3 regions of the Paenibacillus sp. ATY16 genome follow, and region 2 is predicted to be linked to each of the others. Evidence: riboswitches for the same ligand, from Rfam matches in the RefSeq annotation. Region 2 holds a riboswitch; each other region holds the start of a gene.

Region 1 (9,820 bases), on a different contig from region 2:
AGGGACTGGCCGAATGGCTTGGACTGCCGGAGGTCCGGCGAATCGAGGCGTTCGATAACTCGAATATCCAAGGCACAAATCCGGTTTCGGCGATGGTTGTCTTTACGGATGGCAAGCCGGACAGGAAAGAGTACCGCAAGTATAAGGTGAAAACCGTTGTTGGCGCGGATGATTACGAAACGATGCGCGAGGTCGTGCGGCGCCGTTACGAAAGAATGCTGAAGGAGCAGCAGACTCCTCCGGATTTAATCGTAGTCGACGGCGGCAAGGGACAAATCTCCGCAGCACTGGATATTTTGCAAAATGAGCTGGGGCTTTATATTCCGGTATGCGGACTTGTGAAGGATGCAAAGCATAAGACGGCCCAATTGATGACCGGTGATCCGCCGGAAGTCGTGCCGCTGCCCCGCGACAGCCAGGAATTTTATCTGCTGCAGCGGATTCAGGATGAAGTCCACCGGTTTGCGATTTCCTTCCACCGCGAACAACGAGGCAAATCGATGATTGCCTCCCAGCTGGATGCGATTCCGGGAATCGGAGAGAAGCGCCGCAAGCTGCTGCTTAAGCATTTTGGCTCGATTAAGAAGATAAGGGAAGCTTCAATCGAAGACTTCAAGCCTCTGTCTATTGGCGAGAAGCTGGCTTCGCAAATTTTAGCTGCCTTAAATGAAGAAGAAAAGGAAAAGGAATGAGGCAACCTCATTCCTTGAGCTAGATGCATAGCGAAAGGAATGTAGGGCAACCTCATTCCTTTTTATATTACTTGCCTTTGCTTTTTTATTTGCCTTTGCGACCGCCTGGTTTACCGCTTTTATTGCCTTTGCTGCCACCTGATTTGCCGCTTTTATTGCCTTTGCTGCCACCGGATTTACCGCTTTTATTGCCTTTGCTGCCACCGGATTTACCGCTTTTATTGCCTTTGCTGCCGCCTGATTTGCCGCTTTTATTGCCTTTGCTGCCACCGGATTTACCGCTTTTATTGCCTTTGCTGCCACCGGATTTGCTGCTTTTATTGCCTTTGCTGCCACCTGATTTTTTATTAGCTCCAGCTTTGTCAGCTCCCGCACTTCTGCCGCCGGGACTTTGATTGCCGCCGGGACTTTGATTGCCGCCAGGACTTTGGTTGCCGCCAGGACTTTGGTTGCCGCCGGGACTTTGGTTGCCACCCGAGCTATGGTTTTTTGGCAATTCTATCACTCCTCATGAACGTAATACTAGATTATATGAAGGTTGCTAGAGTTGCTCTTGTACAGGAGTGGATAAACAAATGAAATAGTTTCTTGTTTAATTTCCTTTACAAAGCGATGCTTGTAATTTTGTTCAGCGGGACATAAACGAGGTAAGTCGTTTTGTAGTTGAAAGCAGAGAAAGTAGCATGCCCATTCTTAAAGCCAGCCCATTTCGCTTTATCCAGATCCTTTCCGTTATCCAGCGTAACGCGATGAATAACTTGTCCGAGCGACAGCTTGCTAAGGATGCCATAAGCATATTCAGCATAGCTTTTTCCGCTTGATTTTTCTTCCTTGTTGTACGGAATTACCGAATTGTCGCTATAGCCCGAAGATTTGTGCTCGTATTTGCGGCCATTTGATTTGTGTTCGCATTTGCAGCCATTTGATTTGTGTGAATAGCCGTACGATTTTTTGCTGGAAGACTTGTGTTGGCAGCAGCAATTTTTCTTGCCGCCGTCCGATTTGTTCTTTTTGCCCGAAGATTTGTGATGACCGCTTGACTTTTTGCCCGACGACTGTTTCTCATAGCTTTTGTTGCATGAGCTCTGTTTGCGGTCATAGCCGCTGATTCTTGCAATCAATCCAATCACACTCCATATGTTGGTTTAATAGATTATATTAATGTGGACAGGATTCCTCTTGGACAAAATGGCCGTTTCTATTAAATGGGCTGTTTGAGATGCCGTATAAACGAAAAAAGGAAGGTATCCCGGCGAGGATACCTTCCTTTTTATGAACAGTCCGATCAGGCCTGTATAAAGCGCCGTTTATGCCAGTACTTGATAACCCATGCAACGATAACAGGAAGAATCGCATAGATCAGCGCGGCGGTAATATTAACGCCTCCTCCAACGCTGACCAGCTCGAAGCTCATAATAAGGCTGTCCAGGATTGCGTGGGTGAACACGGCCGTAATAAAGCCATAGCGGAGGAAAATAAGACAAAATACCGTTCCCAGAATAACAAGCTCCACGATACGCGTATAGAACGGGAAGATCGGATAGCCGACATGTCCCAGCGCCCACATGATCGTGGGAATAAGCGTAGCGATAAACGTATTTTTAAACCATTTTTTGAATAAAGCAATGCCGAACAACCGGAATATCGCTTCTTCGGATATGGCAGCGCACCAGGCCATCATCGGCATAAGCCACAGCATATCCGTATTGTAAGGCGACTGCGTAGCATCGCTGGTTGCCCAGGAGCCTGCAAGAAACTTCATGGCGACCATAATGATCGCTTGCGCGCCAAGGATAATCGCTGCAAAGAGATAGGAGAGGCCAACGCTGCGCCATACATGCTCGCCATAGCCTCGCTCGCGGAATCCCGGCCATAAGGGGCGTTTTTGTGAGCGCCACATCCCGTCACCGGCGACTAAGGCGAAGTAAACGGCGAGGCCAACCGGAATGAGCAGCACGACCGTAATCAAAACGGTAGCCTTCATCTCGGCATCCGACCGGCTCTGCTCGCCAAAGGTTGCCATGATGCCATCAAGAACGTTCAGATTGTTATAGATGTAGAATACGATAAACACCAAGCTGATAAATATCCCGCGCTTAAAGGTCGTGTGTCCCCTGTAAAGAATCGCGTAAATAAGCGATAAAACGAGGGAGATGAAGCACATGTACGCCAGGCTGACAACAGACAGCGCGCTGCCCGTCTTCTTCTGGCCTTCCACGTAAGAGACGTAATCCGCCGGTGCTTGGAAAGCTGGCTTGTACCTGGTGATCACCGCTTTATCATCAACAAGGCCTACTCCGATAATCAGCTCAAGTGAAGCATCTCCAAGCGTATAACCGGTGGGGTGAAGCACGGCGTCTCCTTGGTCATTGATGTACAGGCTGTCCAATTCTTCCGGCCGGAACCCTTTCGTTTCGGCAAAAGCCTTCGCTGACGTTTGAACCGATTGAGTATTGCCGGCAGATTGACCGCCAAGCCAATGCCAGCCTGTAATACTGCCGTTAGTCATATGGACGTAGACATAAGCTTTTGTGCCGTCCTCCAGATCCAGATTGACCTGGAACGTATCGGTCGGGAACTTGGCGTCATATTTATCTTCGAACTTGCCCAGCAGCTCTTCCTTGGAGAAATAACCGTTTGCCAGACTGTCGGTCTGATAAATCGTATGGGCGGTTACGGCTGCTTTGCCGAACTGTTCCCGGACGAACCTTTTCGCGGTCGACTCGGCTTCGCTTTTTGCAATAACCTTAGGAGTTGAGCTTGAGAACAGCTGGTCCCCGGCTGCAGGGCCGAACTGGGTAAAGATGAAAATAATTGCGCCTGCGACAGCAGCCCACAGGAATCTTTTCCAATCATGAGGAGCGATGGAAGGGATCATATAAAACCTCCATTTCGAATTCAGACGATGCTTCGCTACAGTAACAATACCATTATTAACCTCACTTATCCAATGCGGGCGAAAGTGGAGTATGCAAACGGAAAGCGGTGAAATAAGGACTTGCAGCCAGAAAGCAGCCATTTGCTTTGTAGGATTGCCCGTTTTTGAACGAATACCGCTTAATTATCGCTTAGGCTCATTTTGATCGTTTCCGCAGTTTGGGCGTATAATCGTTACGTCATATTAATCGAATCGTATCAGCCGAATTTCGTTTTTGAAAACGGGGGAACCAAACCGCTGTCCGGAGCAATCCGCCAGCATGGGGTGAATTTCGAGCATCCGCTTGAATAGGGCTGCCTTTCCAGGCCCGAATCCGTCAGCTAACCTCGTAGGCTGCGTGGAACAGGACTCATTTGCATGGGAGTTCCCGTGCTTTTTTTTATGCCCAAATGTTGAAAGATCTATTAAAAGGAGAGAAGAATGGCCAAATATCTCAATATCCTGAAATGGTCGCCGCCAAGGATTCTGGTCTTTGGTTTTGCCATGATTATCGTGATTGGAGCCGTGCTGCTGTCGATGCCCTTCGCCTCAAGCGATGGCTCGCGCCTGCCCTTTATCGATGCGTTGTTCACGGCAACCTCGGCGACCTGCGTGACCGGACTTGTTGTCGTCGATACGGGTACATACTTCTCTACCTTTGGCAAAATCATCATCCTCTCTCTTATCCAAATTGGCGGATTAGGCTTTATGACCATGGCCACGCTGATTGCGCTGGTGCTGCGCAAGAGGATTTCGCTTAAGGAACGGCTCATTCTGCAGGAAGCGATGAACCAGACGAGTATGGAGGGCATCGTCAGACTAATCCGTCGAGTGATCTTCTACTCTTTAACGATAGAGCTGGTTGGCGCTGTTCTGTTTGCCGTCCGATTCGCCTTTGACATGCCGTTTGGGAGAGCGGTATGGTTTGGGCTCTTTCATTCGATATCCTTCTTCAATAACGCAGGCTTTGATATCTTCGGCCATTTCCGCAGCTTAACGATGTACGTAGGGGACCCGCTCGTTAATATCGTGTCGATGCTGCTCATTATTTTTGGCGGATTAGGTTTTGTGGTAATGGCGGATTTGCTGGAGTTCCGGAAAAACAAAAGACTGTCGCTGCACAGCAAGGTTGTTCTCTCGACAACCGGCATCCTGATTGCCGCTGGCGCTGTTGTTATTTTCGTTTTCGAGTTTTCGAACAGCAATACGCTTGGTTCCCTCAATTGGGGCGAAAAGATTCTGGCTTCCTTCTTCCAGTCCGTTACGCCTAGAACGGCGGGGGCCAACACGCTGGATTATACCCAGCTTCGGCAGGCGACCGTCTTTTTCACCGTTATTCTGATGTTTATCGGCGCTTCGCCGGGCTCTACGGGCGGGGGAATCAAGACGACAACCTTTACCACGATGGTCGGGGCGGTTATCGCGATGATCCGCGGGCGGGAAGATATCGTTCTTTTCCATTACCGGCTTGGGAAGGACCGGATCTTCAAGGCGCTGACGATTACGATGCTGTCGCTCACGCTGGTCCTATTGGTAACGATGCTGCTATCCACGACGGAAGACCAGCAGTTCCTGAAAATTTTATTCGAAACAACGTCGGCGTTTGGCACCGTTGGCCTGACGACGGGCATTACGCCCGAGCTGACGTTCTTCGGCAAAATAGTCATTGCGGTAACGATGTTCGCCGGACGGCTTGGTCCGCTGACGCTTGCTTACGCGCTAGGGCCAAAAACAGAGAAAGAGCTGTACCGGTATCCGGAAGGCAAAATTACGATTGGATAGGGGAATAGAGAGCAAGAATGAAGAACAATCAATTCGTGATCGTAGGCTTGGGGAGGTTCGGCTCCAGTCTTGGAAGAGAGCTTATCAAGCTGGGCTATGAGGTGCTTGGGATCGACCGGGATGAGGAAGCCGTTCAGGAGATGAGCAATGTGCTGACTTATACGGTGTCGGCGGATTGCACGGACGAAGAGACGCTGCGATCACTAGGCGTTCGTAATTTTGACTGCGGAGTCGTGGCGATTGGCGATGACATTCAGGCCAGCATACTGACGACTATATTATTGAAGGATTTGGGCGTGAAGAGGGTAGTAGCCAAAGCGATGAGCGAGCTGCACGGACGCGTGCTGGAGAAAATTGGCGTTGACCGCGTTATTTATCCGGAACGGGATATGGGCATCCGGGTTGCCCATCAGCTTGTCTCCCCGAATCTGCTTGATTATATCGAGCTGTCGAAGGAGTATACCATTGCCGAGCTTTCGGTCCCGAAATGCCTGAATGGCAAGTCGCTTCAAGATATGAATTTGCGTGCCCGGTTCGGATGCAGCATCGTAGCCATTAACAAGCCTTCCGGTATTATAATTGCTCCTACGGCGACGGATGTGGTGACGGAAAAGGACGTTATGGTCGTGATCGGAACAAACGACCAGATTGAACAGTTTGAAGAAACCATAATCAGGTGATGATAAGGACAGTGGGCGCTGTTAGCGTTCATTGTCCTTTTTGTTGGCTCGCTGTTGAGGTGGGGAATGGATGGGGCGGGATGGCTCGGCGGGACGGGGTATCTCTTCCGGCCGCTGTTGTCATTCCTTTGCTCTGAACAGGTTTACATAGGGGTAGCAAAGGAAGTGACAAAGGCGAACGCTGCGCTCCTCCAGAGATACCCCTTTCCCGCCTCGCGCCGCACCCATCCATTCCCCCTGCGAGGGAATGAAGAAGACAGTGAAGCGCTACCACTGTGCTCCCTTGCGGGAGCGAGAAGAGCGAAAAGAGCGAAAAGCATAAGAGCGAAAAGAGCGAAAAGAAAAAGAGCGAAAAGCACAAGAGCGAAAGAAAAGAGCGAAACCTACTGACCCAACTCCGAAATCCAACGCCGGACCGCCGGATGAAGATCGGAAGGGTCATTGTGGATGAGACAAGTCGTTCGCTTGGTCTCTTCCAGCTCGCGGATGGGGACAACGACAAGCTCGTTGTCGGCGAGTAACTGCTTGCGCATATAGGAATGCGGGAGCAGGGTTGCCGCTCGGCACGTATGAAGAAGACGGACGATAGCCTCGAAGGAGTCGATCTCCATCCGGACATCCGGCTGAAGATGGTATTTGGCGAATACTTCGTCGGTCAGCTTGCGGTACCAGGTGCCTTTGGAGAACAAAATCATGGGCAGCCCGTTTAAATCTTCTATTGAAAGAGGCTCCTCATGCGTTACGGTTACGCTGGTCGGGATAACAAGCAGCAGATGATCGTCAAACAGCGGCACGCAGTGAAGCTGGGAATCTTCAATCATGGAAGCAACGATGGCGATATCCGCCTTGTTGTCGCGGACAAGCGTGACAATCTCGTGGGTTTTGCCGGTTACGGCCTTGATATCGAATTCCGGATGACTGGCGTTTAACGTCTTTATGAAGTCGGGTAATGTGGTTTGAAGCGTCGTTAAGCTTGCCCCGATCGTGATGGAGGTTCGTCCCGCAGCGGTGTACTCGGCAACGGAATCCATGTAACGGCGGTGCAGCTTGCGAAGGTTCACGGCATACTCGTAAGTCAATTGACCGACGCGGGTCAGCTCAAGCCGCTTGCCGACGCGTTCGAACAGCTTGGCGCCTATTTCTTCTTCAAGCTTTGCTATTTTGCGGGACAAGGCCGGCTGGGACAAATTAAGCAGGGTAGCCGCTTTATTCATGCTGGAATGTTCCACGATGGCAGCAAACATATGAAATTCTTCGATCATTTTGGTCTCCCCGATCGCTTATGTGAATTGGTTATAATAAATTATAATAAATATGCAATTCCATTATAAGCTCAAAAGGAGTAGGATTAAAAGGGTGGCATACACGGAACGTTCACAATTTGAATAACGCCCACGAAGTGAAGCGTAAGCTTCGAAATTTAATCCAAGTACTTTGCGGGGACCCCATTGCAATAAAAGTCGAGAAATGAAACTTTCGCAAATGGTGTCGACTTTTGTTGACGGACTTAAAAGCCGGGGGTACAATGTAGAATGGTTTGTCAACAGCAAAAAATGTCATGGAGCGACCACAGTCTGGAAAGGAGAAGTATTAATGAAAGGAAATTCGTACTACTGGCGCAAGCTGCACTCTCTGCTTGGGGTGATTCCGCTGGGTGGATTTATCATCGTGCATGCCCTGGCCAATTTTCAGGCGTATGAGCGTGGGCCGGAAGGCTTCACCAGAGCGGTTCATTTTATTAACGGCCTGCCTATCGTAACGCTGCTCGAAATCTTCGGTATCTATCTGCCGATTTTGTTCCACGGTGTTTACGGTTTGTATATGGCTTATCAATCGAACCTCAACTCGGGACGTTTCAAATATGAGCGTAACTGGGCATTTACGTTGCAGCGTATCACAGGGGTAATCACGTTTATCTTTATTATCTGGCACGTGTTCGAGACTCGCGTGCAGGTAGCGCTTGGCAATGTAACGCATGAAGAGCTTGGCTCGACTATGCATAATATTGCAACCAGCCCTGCTTTGTTCATTCTGTACCTCATCGGTATTCTCGCTGCGGTATTCCACTTCAGCAACGGCCTCTGGGCGTTCCTGATCAGCTGGGGGATTACGGTATCTCCGAAAGCTCAACGTGCTTCGGCGAATATCTGCATGGTAATCTTTGTGCTTGTAGCTGCGCTGTTCATCCTGTCCCTCGTAGCGTTTATGGGCGACGAGTTCAAGGAAACGGCAAGTGCCGCATTGGCACTGACCAATATCGGTTAGTAGTATTTAGACAAGGAGCGAAACGTTATGGCTAAAAATAAAATTATCGTCGTTGGCGGCGGTCTTGCGGGCCTTATGGCAACCGTTAAAGCGGCGGAAGCGGGCGTGCATGTGGATCTGTTTTCCCTCGTGCCGGTGAAACGTTCCCATTCCGTTTGCGCGCAAGGCGGCATTAACGGCGCTGTAAATACAAAAGGTGAAGGCGACTCCCCTTGGGAGCATTTTGACGATACCGTATATGGCGGCGACTTCCTCGCGAATCAGCCTCCGGTAAAAGCAATGTGCGAAGCCGCACCTGGCATTATCCACTTGATGGACCGCATGGGCGTTATGTTCTCCCGTACGCCAGAGGGTCTGCTTGACTTCCGTCGTTTCGGCGGTACGCAATATCACCGTACGGCATTCGCTGGCGCTACAACCGGCCAACAGCTGCTGTACGCATTGGATGAGCAAGTTCGCCGCTGGGAAGCAGCCGGTCTCGTAACGAAATACGAGCATTGGGAATTCCTTGGCGCCGTACTGGACGACGAAGGCATCTGCCGCGGTGTTTCGGCACAAAGCCTGCGTACGATGGAAGTACATACTTTCGTCGGCGACGCCGTTATTCTCGCATCCGGCGGTCCTGGTATTATCTTCGGCAAAACAACGAACTCCGTTATCAATACGGGTACTGCGGCTTCTGCCGTGTACCAGCAAGGCGTACATTACGCAAACGGCGAATTTATCCAAATCCATCCAACGGCTATTCCCGGCGACGACAAGCTGCGCCTGATGTCCGAATCGGCACGCGGCGAAGGCGGCCGGATCTGGACGTACAAAGACGGTAAGCCTTGGTACTTCCTTGAAGAGAAATATCCGGCGTACGGCAACCTTGTTCCGCGCGATATCGCAACACGCGAAATCTTCAGCGTCTGCGTTGACGAGAAGCTTGGCATCAACGGCGAGAACATGGTTTACCTTGACCTGTCGCATAAAGATCCGAAGGAGCTTGACGTTAAGCTTGGCGGCATCATCGAGATTTACGAGAAGTTCATGGGCGACGACCCGCGTAAAATCCCAATGAAAATCTTCCCTGCGGTTCACTATTCGATGGGCGGCATGTGGGTTGACTACAACCAAATGACGAACATCCCTGGTCTGTTCGCGGCAGGCGAATGCGAATACCAATTCCACGGCGCGAACCGTCTCGGCGCAAACTCGCTCCTGTCCGCTATCTTTGGCGGCATGGTTGCCGGTCCTAAAGCCGTTGAATACATCAAAGGCCTTAAGAAATCGTCCGAAGACGTTTCCTCTTCGGTATTCGACCACGAGAAGAAACGCCATGAAGACAAGTACAACAAGATCCTCGGCATGAACGGTACCGAGAATGCTTACGTCATCCACAAAGAGCTTGGCGAGTGGATGACCAACAACATGACGGTTGTACGCTTCAATGACAAGCTGCAGCAAACGATCGATAAGATCAAAGAGCTGAAGCAACGTTA
Region 2 (9,820 bases):
TGCGGAAGCTGCAGCGCATCCGCATTATGAATATTCATCTCGGACAATTGCCAACGGGCAAATGGCGGGACTTGACGGAAGCGGAAAAAGCGGAGCTGTTCGGTTCCTTGAATTACCGCCCGTCGTAAGGCAGGTTAAAACAGAAACTCCCCTGATTCTAGGAATCGGGGGAGTTTTCTTTAAAGACGTTTCTCACTGCTTAGGCGTTGCAGGAATTTGCTGCACCTTGCTCGAATCGACATATTTACGAATGATCGATACTTCAACCCGGCGGTTCTTCGCCCGTCCGGCCGTTGTATCATTGGAAGCTACCGGACGGTATTCGCCGTAACCGATGGCGCTGAAGCGTTCCGGCTTCAGCTTGTTATTCTCCAGAAGCACGTCCATAAACCGGATCGCCCTGGAAGAGCTCAGATCCCAGTTGGATTTGAAGTTCTGCGTCCGGATCGGCTGATCGTCGGTATGTCCGGATACGACAATCTCATAGCCGGTATAAGGCTCCAGCATCTTGGAAATATTGGCTGCCAGCTCCTTCGATTCCGTCTTGAGAGCATCGCTGCCGGAAGCAAATAACGCATTGTCGCTGATCGTAATCATCAGCTGAGACTGATTAAGCTTCGTTTCCAGCTCAGAGGACAAGCCATTTTTCTTTATATATTGGTCCAACTGCTTCTTCAGCTTTTCCAAATCTTCCTGTTCCTTTTTGATCAGCTCTTGAAGATTGGACTCCGTATCCTCATGCTGGTCCTTGCTGGTCTTCTTCCCGTCATCGATTTGCTGCTGCGGCTGCTCGCCCGACTTGATAACCGACGGATTGTCCATGATACCGGCCCCGGAATTGAATGCAGCGCTGAACGCCTCGCTCATCCGTTCGAACTTTCTCGCATCCGTGGAACTCGCCGCATACAATACGATAAACAGCGCGAGAAGCAGCGTCAGCAGATCGGCATAAGGGATAAGCCATGATTCGTCGATATGTTCATCGTGATCGTCGTGCTTACGCTTTTTCACCGGCGCCAGCCTCCTTCTCCCTCATAGCCGCCCGTTCCGTTGGGGTGAGGAATACAGACAGCTTCTGGTTAATCGCGATCGTGGATACGCCGGATTGAATCGACAGCAGGCCTTCTACCATCATCAGGCGAAGCTGCACTTCTTTCTTGGACAAACGCTTCAGTTTATTCGCAAGCGGATGCCACAGGACGTAACCGGTAAAGATACCGAGCAGGGTTGCGATAAAGGCGCCGGCAATGGAGTGGGCAAGAGTTTCCATATCGTCCATGTGGCCAAGCGCGCCGATCAGACCAACTACGGCACCGAGTACGCCAAGCGTTGGAGCGTAAGTACCGGCCTGCGTGAAGATCAAGGCACCGGCTTTATGGCGGTCTTCCGTTGCGGAAATATCCTCGAGCAGGACATCACGGACGAAATCCTGGTCATTCCCGTCAATAATCATGCGCATGCCGTTGCGGAGGAAAGTATCTTCAATATCCTCGACCTTGGCTTCCAGGGCAAGAAGACCTTCGCGGCGGGTAATCGAAGCCCATTCCATAAAGCTCTCGATCAGCTGCTCGCGGGGCATCAGCGGTTGTTCCTTGAAGGCGATCTTGAACAGCTTGCCGACCTTGGAAAGCTCCGACATCGGGAAGGCGATCATAACCGAAGCGATGGTCCCGAGGACGATAATCATATAAGCGGCGGGATTTAACAGATTGCTAAGAGCGGCACCCTTCAGCGTCATACCGACCAGTACCGCTACGAGTCCTAATATAATACCGATAATTGTAGAATTTTTCATCATGCACCCCGTCCAGTACGTTTTCGACAAATCTCTAGTACTTATATCGACAAGTTATCGTACGGAAATTAGACTTTCAGAAATGATTTAAGAGAGAGAGCGTTAATTTTCGTGAAAATGCGGTAAAATGAGTATAGAAGATAATTATGGTAAAGGTGGTTGACCTATAGTGGGAGTTAGACATGCAAGAGAGTATGCAGATATATTGAAAGAACTGACGGAAGCGGTTAGCGAAGTAGAAGGAAGCTACACGTTTTTCGAGATGGAAGAGGAAGAGTGGGCGGCGCTTGGGGCGGACGACCGGCATGAAGTTATGGAGGCGCTTGCCGACGATGTGTTCTTCGGGCTTGGCGAGCAGCCGGTAATCGAGGTAGGCAAAGGATCGATTACGTACCATCCGAAGCATCATGTCATTGAAGTGTCGCATGGAGACAACGTGACCCGGATGATTCGGTTGACATAAAGGCAACAAAGGGAGAGCGTGAGCGTGACGAACGATTGCTTATCAAATACGACGTTACCGCAGACGCTGCAGCTGGATGGCGAGCAGCTGTCTGCTTTCTATCAGCCGATCATTGCTCTTGATACGAGAAAAGTGGTTGGTTACGAGGTGCTGGGGAGAGCCTGCAAGGACGATGCCGTCCGCAGTCTGGGGCCGTTTTTCTGCGACGCCTCCGTACCTGTCGAAGATCATATCGCGGTTGACCGGATTTTGCGTGAACAGGCTTTTCGGAAAATAGGCGAAATTCCGCAGCCTCCGATGCTGTTTATTAATTTGAAGCCGAACTGGATGCACCGGGGCGTGCAGTCTGGGGAGATTTACACCTTATCTCTGCTGGATAAATATCGGATTGATCCCCGCAGAGTCGTGATAGAGATTACGGAAGAAAGCTTTAACGGCGAGATCGAGGAGCTACGAGAAATTATCGATTTATACCGCTCCAAGGGCTGTCTGATTGCGATTGACGATGTTGGCAGCGGCTTTAGCGGGATGGACCGGATTGCCCTGATTCAGCCGAACATTCTGAAAATCGACATTCATATGCTGAAACGGAGTGCGAGTCACGACGGCTATCTGGGTACGCTTCGTTCCCTCTCCGCGCTGGCTGACCAGCTTGGGGCTTCGCTGCTTGCCGAAGGCGTGGAGACCAAGCAGGATTTGGCGAGAGCGATCCAAGCGGGAGTCCGGTACGTACAGGGCTTTCTGTTCGCGAAGGCCGAGCCGGAGTTCGACGAGCCGTCCCGTTTTTCGGCCCTGCTGGAAGAAGAACTGGAGGCGCACCGGCAGCTGCAGCTCTATTCGGAGAACTACTGGAGCTATTTGTCGGACAGGCTGTCCGGCAAGATCGACCGGATTGGTCATCTGGAGGAGCTGGAGGACGAAGATAATGAATGGATCGTCCGGCTGCTGCAGGAGTTGGAGAACAACAGCATCCGAGTCTATCTTTGCAGCGAAGACGGCATTCAGATCTCCTCCAACTATTCGAGAAGAGAAGACGGAAGCTGGCGGCGGGAGGACGAATACTGCGGGGCCAACTGGAGCTGGCGGCCGTATTTTGTTCCGAATGTCGTGCAATTAAACGAGAACCGCCGCTCCATGGTTTCCCGCGCCTATACCGATCTGGATTCAAGGGCATGGATTCGGACGGTATCGGTGCTGGTGAAGCCCGGCATTATTTTGTTCGTTGATATGAAAGATCCCGAGCCTGATTATTACCGGCTATAGGGATATTAAAGAGTAGACTGGTACACCATACAATGGAACTCGGCTGGCCCTTGCGGCGTTGGCCTTACATACGTATCTTCAATGGCAAAGCCGGCCCGTTCGTAAGCGCGAATGGCCCGCGTGTTCCAGGTCAGCACCTCTAGGTCAATGCTGTTCTGAGGGGCTCGGCGAAGAGCTTCGCGGATCAGCAGCCGCAGAAAGCCGGGGCCGATGCCTCTTCCGCATAAAGCGGGATGAAGGCCGAGACCTAGGCGGGTAACGCCAACAATGGGAAAGAATTGGGCAAACCCGATCAGTTCCCGGTCGCGATTCACGACAGCCGCATATTGCATGCGTCGCAGGACGGGGTCGCCGAATTCGATCTCGTCCTTTTGCATCGTATCCCATGCCGGCCAATGGTAAAGATCGTAAGGCGATTCGTATTGCCATTCGCAGATTTGCCGAGCATGATCGATTTCCATCGGCTGGATAGTCATGTCCTCCAGTGATGGTTTATAATGTACCTCATCAGTAAAATTAGTCATGGATCTACCCTCATTAATAAGAATCTATAAGTTTCTTTCCATTATAACATTTCGGTAATCGACTTCATGAGGATTTGGCGAAGGACAACGAAGGAGAACTTTTACGATGCGGAAATTAATAGCGCTTGGCTGTTTGTCTTATCTCGTAATTGGATTAGCTCATGTTGTGGGCGGGTCGGTAATGGAGCAGATGCTCGATAAATACGGTTTGTCTTATGACGACGGCGGGCAATGGATGATGAATCAGTTTTTTGGTTTTTTGGTGGGCGTATTGCTGTCCCCGTTTATTACGTCCAAGCTGGGCAAAAGAGGGGGAGTGCTTCTCTCGCTTGGTCTCCTGACGCTTGGCGAAGCGGCTTACAGCCTTACTCCCCACTCCTGGGGACTGATGCTGTTCATCGCCTTGTTTGCCGGGTTCGGCTTTGGCATGACGGAATCCGTCATTGGAGCCATGGTCATTGATCTGGCGGAAGAAAGCGGCAAGGCCAATGCGATGACGAAGCTGGAAACGTTCTTTGGAATCGGCGCTTTCCTGATGCCAACGATGGCAAGCATATTGATCCGATACGATGTATGGCAATTATCTTTCCCGATACTCTCGGCACTAGCCGGCATTACCTTTATCTTATGGATGACGATCTCGTTTGGGCCAATCGACGATAAGATCGGTTTTCATGCCAGAGGGAAGAAGGCGTCGGCGGAGCGGGAAGCTGGCGAACTGCGTCCAAAAGGGTGGTTCGGTTATAAGAGAGCTTCGATTCCGTTCCTGCTGCTGTCGGCGTTATTTTTCGTCCTCTATGTTGGCGTGGAAATGAGCTTCTCCAATTATCTGCCTTCCATTATGATCGAACGCTCCGGCATGTCGGAGGCGAATGCCCCTTCCTCGCTTAGCCTGTTCTGGGGCACGATGATCCTGGGGCGTCTGTTCGCCGGACGGCTGGCGGATCGTGTCGGATACATCCGCTATCTGTTTGTTGCGATTGCCGGAGCCTGCGTCGTTATTCTTGCGATGGGGGCCGTTGGGCAGTTAAGCGGCATGATGGTTCTTGTCGGACTAAGCGGATTGTTCTTCTCCGGCGTATTCGGGATTGCTCTCGTATTCGCGAACGGATTAATTCCGGGGATGACCGAGCGGACAACCAGTCTGCTTGTCGCTTGCGGAGGCGTAGGCGGGGCGATCTTCCCGAAATTAACGGGATGGATGATGGACAACTATGGTGCGGACCGCACGGTCTGGATTCTTGGAGCTTTTCTAATTGCGATGTTTGTCGTATTGCTTGCGATGCTGGCGCTCGGCCGGAAGCAGCAGACGGCAGCTGCCTGAATAGAGTAGCGGGAAACAATAAAGCCGCATGCGGTTTGTCCGGTGGGACAAGCTGCATGCGGCTTTATTGTAGGAATCCTGCCAATCCGCCCCGATGGAAGCGGCTGCTTGATTCTATTGTTCGTCGGCATATTTATCAAAAGTGCTAGGGTCCATGACACGTCGAGCAGTCACATACCGGTTGACATAATAAGAGTCACTAAGGTTGCTTATCGTAACGCCCTTGCTGGACGATGCATGAGCAAACTTGCCGTCTCCTACATAAATGCCGACATGAGATACACCACGACCGTTCGTGTTGAAGAACACGAGATCTCCGGCCACTAGATCGCTTTTTGCGATCTTCTTACCTGTTTCAGATTGCGAAGTGGAAGTACGAGGAAGATCGATGCCCATTTTGTCGAAAACGTAAGAAGTAAATCCGGAGCAATCGAATCCTTTCGTGGATGTTCCACCTGCAACGTACGGCGTGCCAATCAAGTTGCTGACAATGCCGTCCATTTTGGAGTCTGCGAAAACGCTTCCAGCCTGAAAAGCCAGCATTAGCGCAAGTCCAAGGAGTAGTGCTGTAACCTTTTTCAAAGCGGTAAAGCTCCTTCCAATGCCGACGAGGTTAGCTGTGGGGTTCGGTTGAAGGATCCCTATGACTTCTCGGGCGCCGATAGAATCATTCGGACGTCGAAGTCAATTCACCCAGAGGTGGTTCCCCCGTTTCCAGTACAAGGAATTAGGCAGTTTGTTTTATGTACTTGGTAACTATTCGGTAATTTTCGTTTATCTCCTCCTCTATACGGCAATTTCTAATAATTCTCATGCAACCTTTTGACTAATGGAAGCGGAAAAGCTTGTATCCTGCGGTTAATAGTCTTCATGTAGGGCGCGCAGACTAGCAGAGAAGCCCTATAAAGATTTACTAACTCTTTACTATGTGGTTTTGCTAGCCGATATGTTGATTTATTTGGAGAATGGCGGACAAGCGAGCCCGAAAAAACGCGAAAAACCCGCGCTGCGACTAGGTCGCAGGGCGGGCTGCTTCTATAATTATGAGAGAATTTTAAACTTCCTTTGATCTTAAAATGTCGTATTGGGAGGCTAGAGTCCATACTTTCATAAGGGTACGGACAAGATGATAGCCTTGGTGGACAAGAAGGGCGATAAAGCCGGCCCATACGAGGGAGAAGCCGCTGACAAACAATCCGATTCCCGAGCCGATCGCCCACATGAGAAGCGATAACCCGGCAAAAGGCAGAAGATGCTTGACTGCTGTGCCAAGAGATTGGAAAATGCCGCCGGTCTTGCCGCTCGTTGCCCCGAGCTGCATGGCCAGGAACAGCAGATGGAGCAGGATGCCCCATAACAGCCAGCCACCTACGGCAGGAAGGGTCTGCTGCAGCAAGGCTCCGATCGAGCGGCTGTGAAGCAGCGCTTCAAGCCCCTTTGGCGCCAGCCACCATGCGGGAGCGAGAGCAAGAATCGTCTCGATCCAGTAGAGAAGGGTAACCGGCTTCCATGCCCGGCGGATACCTTGCAGGAACTGCGTTCCTCCCGCATCGGTCGCATGCTGCAGGGAGTAGAGGAGCCCCGCGTTAAACAGCGGAGAGAGCAGCATTCTTGCGGCGAATAAGCCGCCAAGCAGCCACAGGTACGGAGTAAGCAGGTCCGTCTTCATAATCTGGAACTGCGCTTCGCTCAAAAATAGCTGGACGGCCGCTTTGGACGGGGAGTGATCCGGGAACCGCCGCAGCAGCGGCGCAACTACCGAATCGATAAACCGGTACAGGAAGAATCCCCATAGCAGCTGGTACAGGAATAGCAGAATAACGATATAGAAGTGCTTGATCGTAAGCCGCCAGCCTTGCCTCATATGATTTTTCATGGCTAATCCTCCTAAAATTGCGAAGCAATTCTTAGCTACCACATAAGAATGTATAAGTTTCGAGCAAGCCGGGAGAACAAATTCTTATTGCGATAAAACCTAGCTCTAGACGCGGTCGCTCTTCTTCGAATTCTTCGATAGAGGTTTTCTCACCAGCCCAGTAATCCGAGCAGACCTTGAATGACGTTGGAAGCCCCAAGACTCCAACGGGTACGCGTGACCTCGGATAAGTCGGCCTTCATATAGTCGTTGATATGCTTATTGTCGAGCACGTTTGTATGCTGCGGATCGACAGCTACCCATTCTAGCGGGGAGCTATGGACAACTTTGTACTGAACTTGAGCCTCCGTCGGATCCCAGGACTTCGGAACAATGGTGCCGTCCTTGAACTTCAGGACAACCGGAACCGTACCGTTATAGCCGCCGTTGCGCTGAAGAGAGATAACCGATTCATACATCCGCGCTCCATCCTGCTCGACAGGATGGACAGTAATGGACTCTACGGATACGTCCGCCATCTGATTGCCGTAGACATATTGGTCGAAGTAATTGGTCCACTTTTGTTTGGTAACCTGCTCGACAACGCGCTGGAAGTCGGTGGTGGTTGGATGCTTGAACTTATATTTCTGGAAGTAGGTTCGCATAATCTTCTGCATCATTTTCTCGCCGACCTGCTTCTCGATGCCAATTAGCACAAGCTTTGCCCGCATGTACACATTTTCAGCATAGACGTTATTGCTCGGATATGCCCAGGATGGCTGCTTGAGCGGAGCGGGGGCCGTCATATAGCTCGCTTCCAGCGGAAGGTTGGCTTCGATGCCGTATTCGCTGGCCATAACCTTGTCTTCCGCATAGCTTGTAAAGCCTTCGTCGAGCCAGGCTTCTTCGAATTCATTAGAGGCTACCATGCCGTACCAGTATTGATGCCCGACCTCATGCACAACGGTCCTCTCGAGACTGTAGCCCGGATTGTCCGTCTCGGCGGCGAAAGCCGTGACGAGTGTCGGATACTCCATTCCGCCGGAGCCGTTAGCTCCTTTGGGAGGGACTACAACCGATAAGGTCGAGTACGGATACTCGCCATACCATTGCCCGTACTTGGAGAGCGCGGATTTGGCGGCATGCATATACCGGTCCTTCAATTCCTCATGCGCGGGATCCAGATACAGCTTTATGCGCACACCCGGAATGCCGGGGCCGGATAACGTGTCTTCATAATAGATAAAGTCCGGAGATGCGGCCCAGGCGAAGTCATGCACGTCATCGGCGTAGAACTGATAGAATGCCCGGTTGCCCTTTTTCTCTACTGCCTTCGTCTGAAAGCCCGTTGCTGCAACGGTATAGGATTCCGGCACTTGAATGCGGACGGAATAAATGCCGAAGTCGCTGTAAAACTCGGAGTTGCCGTGGTACTGATGCGTGTTCCAGCCTTCTGTGGTACGGCCTCTTGTCCCCGCTGTCTCGTACACGGCCAGCTTAGGGAACCATTGGCCCGCCATCACGTAATTGCCGGAGTAGCCCATGCGCGCGAATACTTCGGGCAGCTTCACCTCAAAGCCCATCTCGAGGGTAACCGACTTGCCGGGGGCAACCGGTTCGGGCAGTTTTAGCTTGGCCAGCGTAAAGTCATTCGGATTGTTGTCATCGGGCTGAACATAATGCAGCCGCGGAAGCAGGCTTTCTCCTTCCGTCGTCTCCAGCGTAAGCAGCTTCATGTAGCCCTGGCTTGCTTCGGTTGCTTTATCCGAGCGCAGCTTTCCGCCGGATTCCTTCATAAACGTGGTTTTGTCCGACATGAAGGCGTTCGGATAGAGGTGGAAATAAAGCTCGGACACCGTCTTTTTGCCGGGGTTCGTCCAGGTGACGGTCTGCTGGCCGTCGAGATACCGGATATCGTCGCGAAGCGATACGTTGATATGGTACTCGGTGATCCGCTTGCTAAGCGCCTGCGGTTTAGGAGCCACATTGTCAGCGTCAGGTTGGGACGAGGCAGGCGGCTTGGCCGATTTTGGCGCAGAATCGGTCGCTGCTTTGGCGGCAGGGGCGAGAGCATAGGTATATTGGGATTGCCAAGCGCGGCCGAAGCCCTGCTGGATGGAGAGGCCGAGCAGGACGGCGGTAAGCGTAAACAGCAACAATCGTTTGACGTAGCGTGGAGACATGATACAATTCCCTCCCGTGACAAGCATCTACAGCATGTATATGTTTGCTTTTCGCGGATTATTAGCTAAAATGGAATTATTGTACGGGGAAGGTGGAAGAGCGATGACGGAACAGCAAGGACAGCCGGCAGAGCCGGAAAAAAAAGAGAAGAAGTCCCTCTCTCTTAACGTAGTCAGCAACAAACAACATAAAGGCTTTGGAGCCGGAACGATAGATTTAAGTGCAGTATCCTGCGTTATTATTGATAATGGCGTAGCCTATATCGATGACGGGGCGATGCATGCGAAGAGCAAGGTGGAGCGGGGCATCAAGTTCAGTCCGAATAAAGAAGACTGCCCGAACGGCCGCAAATGCTGGATCGTATGGACTGCCGTTGAACGGGGCGAAACAGGTTCATATTATGCTGGGGCTA
Region 3 (9,820 bases), on a different contig from region 2:
TCGTTTCCGCGACGTGAAGGTGCGTAATCAGCTTGTTCCGCTCGCTGTAATCAGCCGCCTGCCTCAGGAAGCTCTCCGAGCAGCCGTATAAATTAAGCGGGCCAAGCGCAATGGAGATCCGGCCTTCGGCCGCTCCCTGCCAGCGATCAAGCAGAACATCCGTACGGCCGAATATTTGCTCAATCGTTTCGCTAAGCCTTGGCTCGTAGCTGAGATCAACGCCTCCCCTGGCCATATGACCGCGAATGCCCGACTCCTGCATGGCCTTCAGGACACCGTCATCATTGCCGGCATGAGTGTGAACATAGTGGTGGTCCATAATGTAGGTGGCGCCCGACTTCAAATTCTCAATGCAGCCGATCATGGCAGCCAGATAGAAATCCTCTTCCTCCATAGCTAGAGATGCCGGCCATATGATTTGCCGAAGCCATTGCGCCAGCGGCAAATCATCGGAAACGCCCCTAATAAAGGTCTGGAACAAATGGGTGTGCCCGTTCACCAGTCCGGGAATGACGGCCTTCCCCTGCGCATCCAGCAACATATCCACCTGCCGGAGAAGCTCATCCTTCGAGCCGTCTGCCGGCCACTCTCCCACCTCCGAAATAAGATCCCCCTCCATGAGAACATAACCATTAGGGATCACCCGCATCTCCTCATTCATCGTGATGACGGTCCCGTTACGAATCAGCTGCTTTTTCACACCGATCACACCCTCATGTAAGTTGATTAACCCGCAATTTGAAGTTTTCGCAACCATTCCGTATGTTTATGGTTTCGTATGTAATGTTTTATGACATGATTATATGAGCGCCCTAGCAGTGCGTCAACCACATCGTAACTAAAAAAGGGCTTATCTGGACTGTTTTGTCATTTTCTATAGACCAATTTGGTTACTAATGTTATATTAACTGACATAAAAACAACCAAATTCGAAACCAATACCTGACATTTATCTCGCACAAAGTAGCTTAACGTGAAATTTTATCGAAGAGGAGTGGCCTCATGCATTTACCGCACTTGGATGACACAGATCAGGAAATTATCCGCCTGCTGCACGATAACGGACGGATGTCGTACGCCAAGATCGGCGAGCTTCTCAATTTATCCAGAGTCGCGATCCAGAAGCGCGTGGATGCGATGGTGAATAACGGAATTATCGAGAACTTTACCGTACGGTTAAACACAACCAAGCTTGGCAAATCCATCTCCGCTTTTTTCGAAGTTGAGGTTGAGCCTCGATTCGTAGAGCAAGCCGGGGCACTGTTATCGGAGGAACCGGAAGTGATCAGCATCTATCAGATGACGGGACCAAGCTCGCTGCATATGCATGCGCTGCTGAAGGACGAGGAGGCGCTGGAGCATTTTTTGTTCAAAAAAATCTATGTGCTTGAAGGGATCGTAAACGTCAACACCCATATGGTTATCAAACGCTTTAAGCAAGGAACGGGGCTTGAGCTGTAGGCAGCAAAAAAAGCCTCGGTTCCGACTGGACCGAGGCTTCTCGCTATTTTTTCAAATGGTAAGGCACGGTGGTGATGATGACATCCTTGCGGTACAGCAGCTGGGCACGAAGCATCAGGCTCGTTTGGTTATGCAAAATGTTGTGCCAGCCCTTCTTCGGAATAAACTGCGGAATAATGACGGTTACCTGGTAATTGTTCTCGCTCGCCTTGCGCTGCACGGTATCAATAAACTTAAAGAGCGGATTCGTAATCGACCGGTACGGAGAATGCAAAGTTACGAGCCGGACATCCGGCATGAACTTCTCCCACTTCTCTTCGAAGACCGCCTCATCCTCTTTCTCGAAAGGAACATAAACGGCAATAATCTGTTCGGCCTTCAGCGACTTGGCATACATAATCGAATGCTCAACCACATGCGTAATCCCCGATACCGGCAAAATCATTACGTTGCCTACGATCGGCATCACGGGTTCGCAGGTCGCCAGGCGAAGCTGCTCGCCAACCGCTTCATAGTGCTTCTTGATCCGGTGGAACACGAAAATAATGAGCGGCAGGAAAATCAGAATCGACCATACCTGCTCGAACTTCGTCAGGAAGAACATCATCGTTACGATAAAGCTGATCAAGGCGCCAATCGAGTTAATGATGAACTTGCCAACCCAGCCCTTCGGCCTTTGGCGGAACCATTTGACCAACATCCCCGTCTGCGACAGAGTGAACGGGATAAATACGCCAACCGCGTACAGCGGAATGAGATGCTCGGTCTTGCCCTGGAACGCCACGATCAGGATGATGGACAGAACCCCCAAGCTGATAATGCCGTTCGAGTAACCGAGACGGTCACCTCGTGCCGTAAACATTCTCGGGATGAATTTATCCTTCGCCAGGTTAACCGCAAGCAGCGGGAAGGCGGAATAACCGGTGTTGGCCGCCAGGATCAAGATAAGGGCCGTTGTACCCTGGATAAAATAATACATCGTATGACGTCCGAATATCCCCTCGGCAATCTGCGATACAACCGTCACGTCTTCCTTCGGAGAGACGCCGTAGTAGTAAGCAAGGAACACGATGCCGGAGAACAGGATCGAGAGCAGGGCGCCCATCGCTAATAACGTCTTGGCCGCATTATTCGGCGCCGGATCCTTAAAGTTCGGGATGGCATTCGAAATCGCTTCAACCCCGGTCAGGGCCGAGCTGCCGGATGCAAACGCACGGAGCAGCAGGAACAGGCTGATGCCCGCAACCGGCGTGCCTAACGAAGTGTGAAGCGTAGGGGATACGTCGCCTGCAGCGATTCTATACAAGCCTACAAGGACCATGACAACAATCGCCAGCACAAACAAGTAAACGGGATAAGCAAGGATAGACGCCGATTCCGTCACGCCCCGCAGGTTTAATATCGTAATAAAAAGGACAAACAGGATAGAGATTAGTACCGAATGCTCGTGCAGGCTTGGAAAAGCGGACGTGATCGCGTCCGTACCCGCCGACACGCTTACCGCTACGGTCAATATATAATCGACCAACAGGGCGCCGCCGGATATGAGGCCCGGGAATACACCGAGATTTTCTTTCGATACGACATAAGCTCCCCCGCCATGCGGGTAGGCAAATATGATTTGCCGGTAAGACAGGATAAGTGCCGTTAATAAGACCAGCACCCCGACACCAATCGGAATCGAATACCAAAACGCCGCTGCGCTAACGGTCATCAAGACGAGCAAAATCTGCTCTGGCCCGTATGCAACGGATGATAAGGCATCCGAGGACAGGATCGCAAGCGCCTTCGTCTTAATGAGCTTCTGTTCCCCTAATTCCGTGGACTTGAGGGGACGCCCGATCAGTAATCTTTTGATAAGAGTAAACACACAGGTCACCGCCAACGTTGAAGTTAAACATCTAATACCTGGATACTTGGCTACTCAAACACTTATCAGTGCTAATGTAACCACTTTTGCTTTTTTCTACGCACAGAAAAAAACCGCAGAGTATCCTCCCGCGGCCCGTAAATAACCGAAGTTCACCCTCTCTATCAACGCTTACAAGGTTAGCTGACGGATTCGGGCGTTTAGAGTCGCCCTACAGCTTGCTGCCGCAATCCTATAATGCGGCCGGCATGCCGATTCACCCCGGCGACAAGCATGCACTCTCCTGCCTATCGCAATTGGTTCCCCTGCTCTCCGTTTCTAACGGAAACTCAGCGAATATGAACATATGAAGTTTTGCAGATTTGATCATAGACCCGTTCCCCCATTTCTGTAAACTGCGATATAAACGCGAAAAAGGGCAGATTAGTCTGTTTTCCATTCATGAATGCGGATACATAATTGGCTGGCTCTCGGAATGTCCCAAATAAACCGCCATGCTTCCTTTTACCGTGCAATCGGTAGATAATCCCTGATATAACAGTGGAGATTGGCTATTACCTGACGGGCATGCTCTATTAAAGTCGCTGTAAGCAAAAAAAGCGCGAACCTGCCTGTGGCCGGCTTGCGCTTTTTTGTTTTTATTTCGTAAGGCGGAACGATTTCGCTTCCGCATCGCGGCTGTTAGGGCCTACAAAGACATGGAATTCGCCTGCATCGCTCTTCAATTGCAGATCCGCATGGTAATAACGAAGCTGCTCCTCGGTAATCTCGAACGTCACCGTCCTCGTCTCGCCCGGCTGGATAGCGAGCTTGCGGAAGCCCTTCAGCTCCTTCAGCGGAAGGACAACCTCGCCGGCAAGATCGCGTACGTATAGCTGGACAACCTCTTCGCCGGCAGAAGCTCCCGAGTTTGTCACGTCAACCGATACCCGAAGCGTATCTCCTGCGTTCATAACGTCCGTCGATAGGGTGGCCTCGCTGTACGAGAAGCTCGTATAGCTCAGACCGTAGCCAAACGGCAGAAGCGGCGCATTCGGCATGTCCAGATATTTCGAGACGTAACGCTCATTCGCATTCTGAGGCGTAAGAGGACGTCCGGTATTGTAGTTGTTGTAGTACACCGGGACTTGGCCAACGGAATAAGGGAAAGACATGGTCAGACGTCCTGACGGGTTCACGTCGCCGAACAGCACATCCGCGATCGCATTGCCGCCTTCCGTACCCGGGAACCAAACCTCGAGCAGCGCATCCGCCTCTTCGATAACGCCATGCAGGTCAAGCGGTCTGCCGTTGAACAGCACCACCACGATTGGCTTGCCAAGCGGCTTCAGCTTCCGAATAAGCTCTAGCTGCGCCTCTGGCAGACGGATGTCGCCGCGGCTTCCCGCTTCCCCGCTCATCTCGGAGCTTTCGCCCAGCGCCAGTACGATTACGTCGGCTTGCGATGCCGCTGCGACCGCTTCCTGAAGCTGCTCCTCGGTCACGGTGTCGATGTCGGAGCCTTTCGCTACCGCAACGATATCCGCAGCCTTATGGGCAGATAGACCCGCATGCAGCTGCACCGTTTCCTCTTGCTTGCCCCAGATCGACCAAGGGCCTAGAATATCCCCGCTTTCCGCAAACGGTCCGATAAGCGCAAGCTTTTGCCCGCTGCGGAGAGGAAGCGCCTGCTGTTCGTTCTTCAGCAGCACGAAGGACTTGGCCGCGATCTCGCGTGCCGCAGCCCGGTGGTCGGGCGATAGCAGCACTTCCTTCTCCCGTTCTTCGCTTGCGGCGCGGTACGGGTTCTCGAAGAGACCCAGCTTGTCCTTCAGCTTCAGAATACGGAGCACAGACTCGTCAATCAGCTTGACATCCACTTCGCCTGCTTCCACAAGCTCCTTCAAATGGTTCGCATAGTGGGAGGTCATCATTTCCATATCGACGCCGGCTTCAATCGCCTTCAGCGCGGCTTCCTTGCCGTCCGCCGCAACGCCATGCGGAATCATCTCGCCTACCGCGCCCCAGTCAGAGATCAGCATGCCGTCAAAGCCCCACTCGTCGCGAAGCAGGTTCCGCATCAGCCACTTGTTGCCGGTGGCCGGGATGCCGTCAACCGTGTTGAAGGCCGTCATCACCATCTCGCAGCCCTCGTCCAGCGCGGCTTTATAAGCCGGCAGATAGGACTCGCGAAGCTGTCTTTCCGACATGTTGACGGTGTTGTAATCGCGTCCGCCTTCCGCTGCGCCGTAAGCGGCAAAATGCTTCACGCATGCGGCAACGCGGTCCATATCGCCTGCCAGGTCATCGCCTTGGAAGCCGCGGACGAAGGCACGCGCATATTCGCTGTTCAGGTATGGATCTTCGCCTGTCGACTCCATCACACGGCCCCAACGCGGGTCGCGGACGAGATCCACCATCGGCGCAAACGTCACGTGGATGCCCGTAACGGCCGATTCCTTCGCTGCAATCGCGGCGCTTTTTTCCGCCAGCTCCAGGTCCCAGGTACTGCCGATCGCCAGCGTCACCGGGAAAATCGTACGGTAGCCGTGGATAATATCCGCCATAAGAAGCAGAGGAATGCCAAGGCGGCTGTTCTCCATGTATTTTTTCTGCAGAGCTATCGTTTCCTTCGCGCCTACGGCACTCAGCACGGATCCTGCATTGTTCACCATATTTTCCGTAACGCCCATCCAGGCCAGCGGACCCGTCAGGTTAGCGTCATCTTCGCTGAGAAAATTAGGAGTAAGCTGCATCAGCTGAAAAATCTTTTCTTCCAGCGTCATTTGCTCAAGTAGAGCTGTCATTGATTGTTTCGTCACGTGGACAAACCCTCCATTTGAATCGGATGATTTCTTGTTCTCTTCCATTATACCGATTGCCGCCGGACAGCAATATGTCGGGAATAGCCGAAAAACTCTACAATCTGGCTGTGTGCTGCTGAACTGATGAGTTTGGCGGGCATTATCGCTGCGCAAAAGGCATGCTCCTTCGATCGCTGTTGTACCCTGATTTCCTCGAATATACCGTTATAGCGGTTGAAATCCGGGTACAAAGGCGAGCGCTGCGCTTCTCAGCGAGCATGCCTTCCGCTCCGCTCCGGCCCTGCCGCTCTTCAGCCGTTCAATCTGCCAAGGCCTGATTGCATTTAATGCAGGATAATCGCCGCTTTCGCGCTGCCTGCTCAAGTTATGCTGTATAGAATGCAGTATATTGGCCCTCCTCGGGGGCTTTTTGAACCAATTAGGCCGATTATCCTGCATTCCGTGCAGCGTACATCCTAGCAATGACCCTTCGAGGCTAATTATCCTGCATTCCGTGCAACGTAGTCGAAACGAAATTCCTTACTAACCTATTCATTCAGCCACTAACCGGCAAGTCCATTTCTTATATTGCTCCAATTCAAGGCCCATTGTATGATCTTAATATAATTGTATTTTTATTCCATACGTTTGGGGAGGGTAAAATGAGCGAGTTAACAGCAGCAAAAGCCAAGATAACGGGTTCATCTATCGTTTTGCTGGTTAAAGATATACAAGAGGCCTCATCGTTCTACCTCAATCTCGGTTTTACTTATGAAGAGATTGGCGGACATGTCCATGTAACAAGAGAAAATATAACCTTTATTCTGCACCCTGCCGTAAACAAGGATGACGTGCGGCCAAATTCCGCGGTGCAAGGCGGCTTATATTTCGATGCTTTTGCTTACACGGATGCCGTGGACCTGCTCGCGGAAGAGTGCCTGTCTAAAGCTGTCGAGTTTGTTAACGGCCCTAACTACTCGGAGCATTGGAGCGAATTTACCATTAAAGACGCCGATGGATACCGGATCGCTTTCGGAGGAGGAGTCTCCGGCCGGCCGGAATAAAAATTTAGTTTAGCAATGAAACTTTTCGATACCCTTAACCGTCTACTTGGTGACTTCAATTCCCGAATTGATAACTAGGAGGCCACCCATCATGAAAAAACCTTTTAAAATGCTTACCATTGCCGTTGCCGGCTCCTGCCTGCTTGCCTTTACTCCCGCGCTGGCCATGGCAGCTGAATCCACCGCCGTACCCGTTGCCGTGACTGCCGAACCGATTACAGCCGTGCCAATAAGCGCAGTGCTTCCCGATACGCAAGCCGTTAAAGTAACAACGAAAGTGATTGAGGAATCCTCCGATCTGCTTACCGTAAAAATCTCCGTTCCCGTCATCAGCGGTATGCTTGATACTTCCTATCAAGATAAATTAAACGCCAGCATCGAGGAAAAAGCGACGAAGGAAATCAACAAGCTGAAAGCTCTCGCTGCAGATGACAAAAAGTCCGCGCAGGAGAACGATTATCCGTTCCGCGCTTACGAACTCAATGTAACCTATGAGCTAAAAGCCGACGGCAGCACGGCCGCGAAGGGCATTGTCTCCTTCACCGTGTCCACCTATGAGTACACCGGCGGCGCTCACGGCGGCACTGCCGTAGAGGGCTACAATATCGTAAATAGCCAGCAGGCTGCCGAGCTGACGCTAGAGCAGGCGCTTGGCGACGGCGGCTTTGCGGCAGCCAACAGCGCGGTGCGTTACGCCATCAGCAAAAACCCGGATAACTTCTTCCCGGACGCTATGACAACGTTCAAAATCGATGCCGATCATACTTACTTCGTGGATAACAAAGGTAACGTGAATCTGGTGTTCCAGCAATATGAGATTGCGCCTTATGCCGGCGGCATCATCAACATTCCGGTGGATGCGACCACTTCGGTTGGCCCAACTTTAACCTTGTCAACCAAGGATTTGACGGCCGGTCCGAACGGAGCCCATTACATTCCGTTTCGTAAAGCTGCGGAAGCGCTGGGCTACAAGGTAAAATGGAGCAACAAGACGCAAAGCGCTGAAATTTCCCGCGATGCGCAATGGACATCCGTAACCGTAGGCAAAAACAGCTACACCATTAATAAAATGGCTCCGGTTCAGCTGTTTGCCGCGCCTAAACTAATAAAAGGCTCGCTCTATGTGCCGGATGAATTTTTCAGCAAAATTCTTCACCTCGAGATGAAGAACAATACGACCGATAATTCGGTAACGATCAAAGGGTAGTTTGTACCGATATCGCGGAGCTGATCTACAATGCTCCAAGCAAAGGGCTGTCTCATTGAGACAGCCCTTTGCTTTGCTTCTTAGCGTACTTACATTGGATTCACTCCAGTGAAATCGGACTGAAAGGCGCACATTTTACGACGACAAAGACACCGCGGACTGCATCCACGGTGTCTTTGCGTCTAATAAAGCTCGTTATACAACAAATGAAGAACCTTAGCCGCCTCGGCGCGGGTCAAGTTGTTCTGAGGGGTCAGGTAACCGTTGCTGCCGTTAATGATGCCCGAAGCAATCAACTTCTCTACGCTTGGCTTCGCGTAAACCGCTACCTTGGCGGCATCCTTGTAGCCGGATAGCGCTGCCGACTCCTTGAGCGGATGACCCGCTGCCGTGAAGGCACGGTCGAGCAGCACCATCATATCCTGACGGGAGATCGACGCCCCCGGATTAAACTTGCCTTCACCCGAGCCGCTTGCGAGACCAAGCGCTTGAGCAGTCATAACGTCTTCATAGTAATAAGCCTTGGACGTAACGTCCTTGAAGCCCGTGCCCGTCGACTCCGCATGCTTGGCCACTACGCCTACCAGCAGCTTCGTGAAATCCGCTCTCGTAATATTAGCGTTTGGCGAGAACGTATCGGCGGTTGTGCCGTTAATAATGCCGCGGATCGCCAGCGCTTCAATGTCCTGACGCGCCCACGAGGACGTTGTGTCCTTGAAGGCTTTGCTGCTGTTCACAATCGTATACAAGCTGAAATGCGTGGTGGAGAAGCTCATTTCACCGTTTTCCGCATGGAAGCGTCCTGTCGGTACAATCTGCAGCTTACCGTTGCCGTCGATATAAGCAGCAACAATCAGATCCGCGTTTACTTTCTCCGTCGGAGACAACGTGAACGGAAGCACGACCTGAACAGGCGCCTGCTCGTTCTTCCATTCAATCGCTTTGCCATCCAGTTCAAAATGCAGCTCCAGCACCGGGCGGCTGCCTGCTTGCTGCTGGGCGGAAGCCGGCAGCGTTGCCGGATCGACCTGTTTTACGCGTAGCGTCAAGCTTTGAGCCGAGCCAAGCTGGCCAGCCGGGATGACATGATCCGGAATGGTAACCGTTCCAAACGGCGTATTGATCTCAACCTGGCGTTTCTCGTTGGCGTTGAACAGAGAGTATGGCAGCTGGAACGCAATTTCCTTCGCGCCGCCTACATCCGTGCTCTTCACTTCGAAGGAGATCGTTTTAATATTTTGGCTGTTCAGAGCCGCGTGCTCTAGAGCTTCCAGAGCTTTCGTATTGTCGATCACATGCGTGTAAACGTTGGAATCCGATCCACCCGTATTGCCTGTGCCCGTATTTCCGCCATTGCCCGGATCAGGTGTCCCCCCGCCTGGTGTATTCGAAGCTGAACGCGTAATTTGCAACGTTTGATTAGGAGTGAGGCTCT

The links. A riboswitch is a leader RNA that binds a small molecule or an ion and turns the genes downstream of it on or off. The one in region 2 is predicted to bind cyclic di-AMP.
Region 1: linked by a shared signal. The riboswitch ahead of CFI03_RS27775 (TrkH family potassium uptake protein) and the one ahead of CFI03_RS25265 (C40 family peptidase) in region 2 are both predicted to bind cyclic di-AMP.
Region 3: linked by a shared signal. The riboswitch ahead of CFI03_RS17875 (APC family permease) and the one ahead of CFI03_RS25265 (C40 family peptidase) in region 2 are both predicted to bind cyclic di-AMP.

What each region holds. Positions count from the first base shown of each region.
Region 1 covers NZ_NMOK02000052.1:434,212-444,031, forward strand. Annotated here, with positions in the region: gene uvrC (excinuclease ABC subunit UvrC) at 1-692, shown strand, start outside; gene CFI03_RS27760 (hypothetical protein) at 663-1,166, opposite strand; gene CFI03_RS27765 (hypothetical protein) at 1,295-1,813, opposite strand; gene CFI03_RS27770 (CPBP family intramembrane glutamic endopeptidase) at 1,978-3,570, opposite strand; cyclic di-AMP (ydaO/yuaA leader) riboswitch at 3,820-3,980, shown strand; gene CFI03_RS27775 (TrkH family potassium uptake protein) at 4,051-5,391, shown strand; gene CFI03_RS27780 (potassium channel family protein) at 5,409-6,071, shown strand; gene CFI03_RS27785 (LysR family transcriptional regulator) at 6,455-7,333, opposite strand; gene CFI03_RS27790 (succinate dehydrogenase cytochrome b558 subunit) at 7,665-8,336, shown strand; gene sdhA (succinate dehydrogenase flavoprotein subunit) at 8,364-9,820, shown strand, end outside.
Region 2 covers NZ_NMOK02000047.1:20,708-30,527, forward strand. Annotated here, with positions in the region: gene rluF (23S rRNA pseudouridine(2604) synthase RluF) at 1-128, shown strand, start outside; gene motB (flagellar motor protein MotB) at 193-1,011, opposite strand; gene motA (flagellar motor stator protein MotA) at 998-1,795, opposite strand; gene CFI03_RS25245 (hypothetical protein) at 1,965-2,258, shown strand; gene CFI03_RS25250 (EAL domain-containing protein) at 2,283-3,521, shown strand; gene CFI03_RS25255 (GNAT family N-acetyltransferase) at 3,527-4,045, opposite strand; gene CFI03_RS25260 (MFS transporter) at 4,152-5,369, shown strand; gene CFI03_RS25265 (C40 family peptidase) at 5,484-5,951, opposite strand; cyclic di-AMP (ydaO/yuaA leader) riboswitch at 5,957-6,113, opposite strand; gene CFI03_RS25270 (hypothetical protein) at 6,424-7,245, opposite strand; gene CFI03_RS25275 (M1 family metallopeptidase) at 7,395-9,407, opposite strand; gene CFI03_RS25280 (YwhD family protein) at 9,511-9,820, shown strand, end outside.
Region 3 covers NZ_NMOK02000027.1:27,819-37,638, forward strand. Annotated here, with positions in the region: gene CFI03_RS17865 (amidohydrolase family protein) at 1-700, opposite strand, end outside; gene CFI03_RS17870 (Lrp/AsnC family transcriptional regulator) at 1,003-1,461, shown strand; gene CFI03_RS17875 (APC family permease) at 1,505-3,331, opposite strand; cyclic di-AMP (ydaO/yuaA leader) riboswitch at 3,484-3,676, opposite strand; gene bglX (beta-glucosidase BglX) at 3,970-6,132, opposite strand; gene CFI03_RS17885 (VOC family protein) at 6,777-7,178, shown strand; gene CFI03_RS17890 (PdaC/SigV domain-containing protein) at 7,270-8,385, shown strand; gene CFI03_RS17895 (S-layer homology domain-containing protein) at 8,568-9,820, opposite strand, start outside.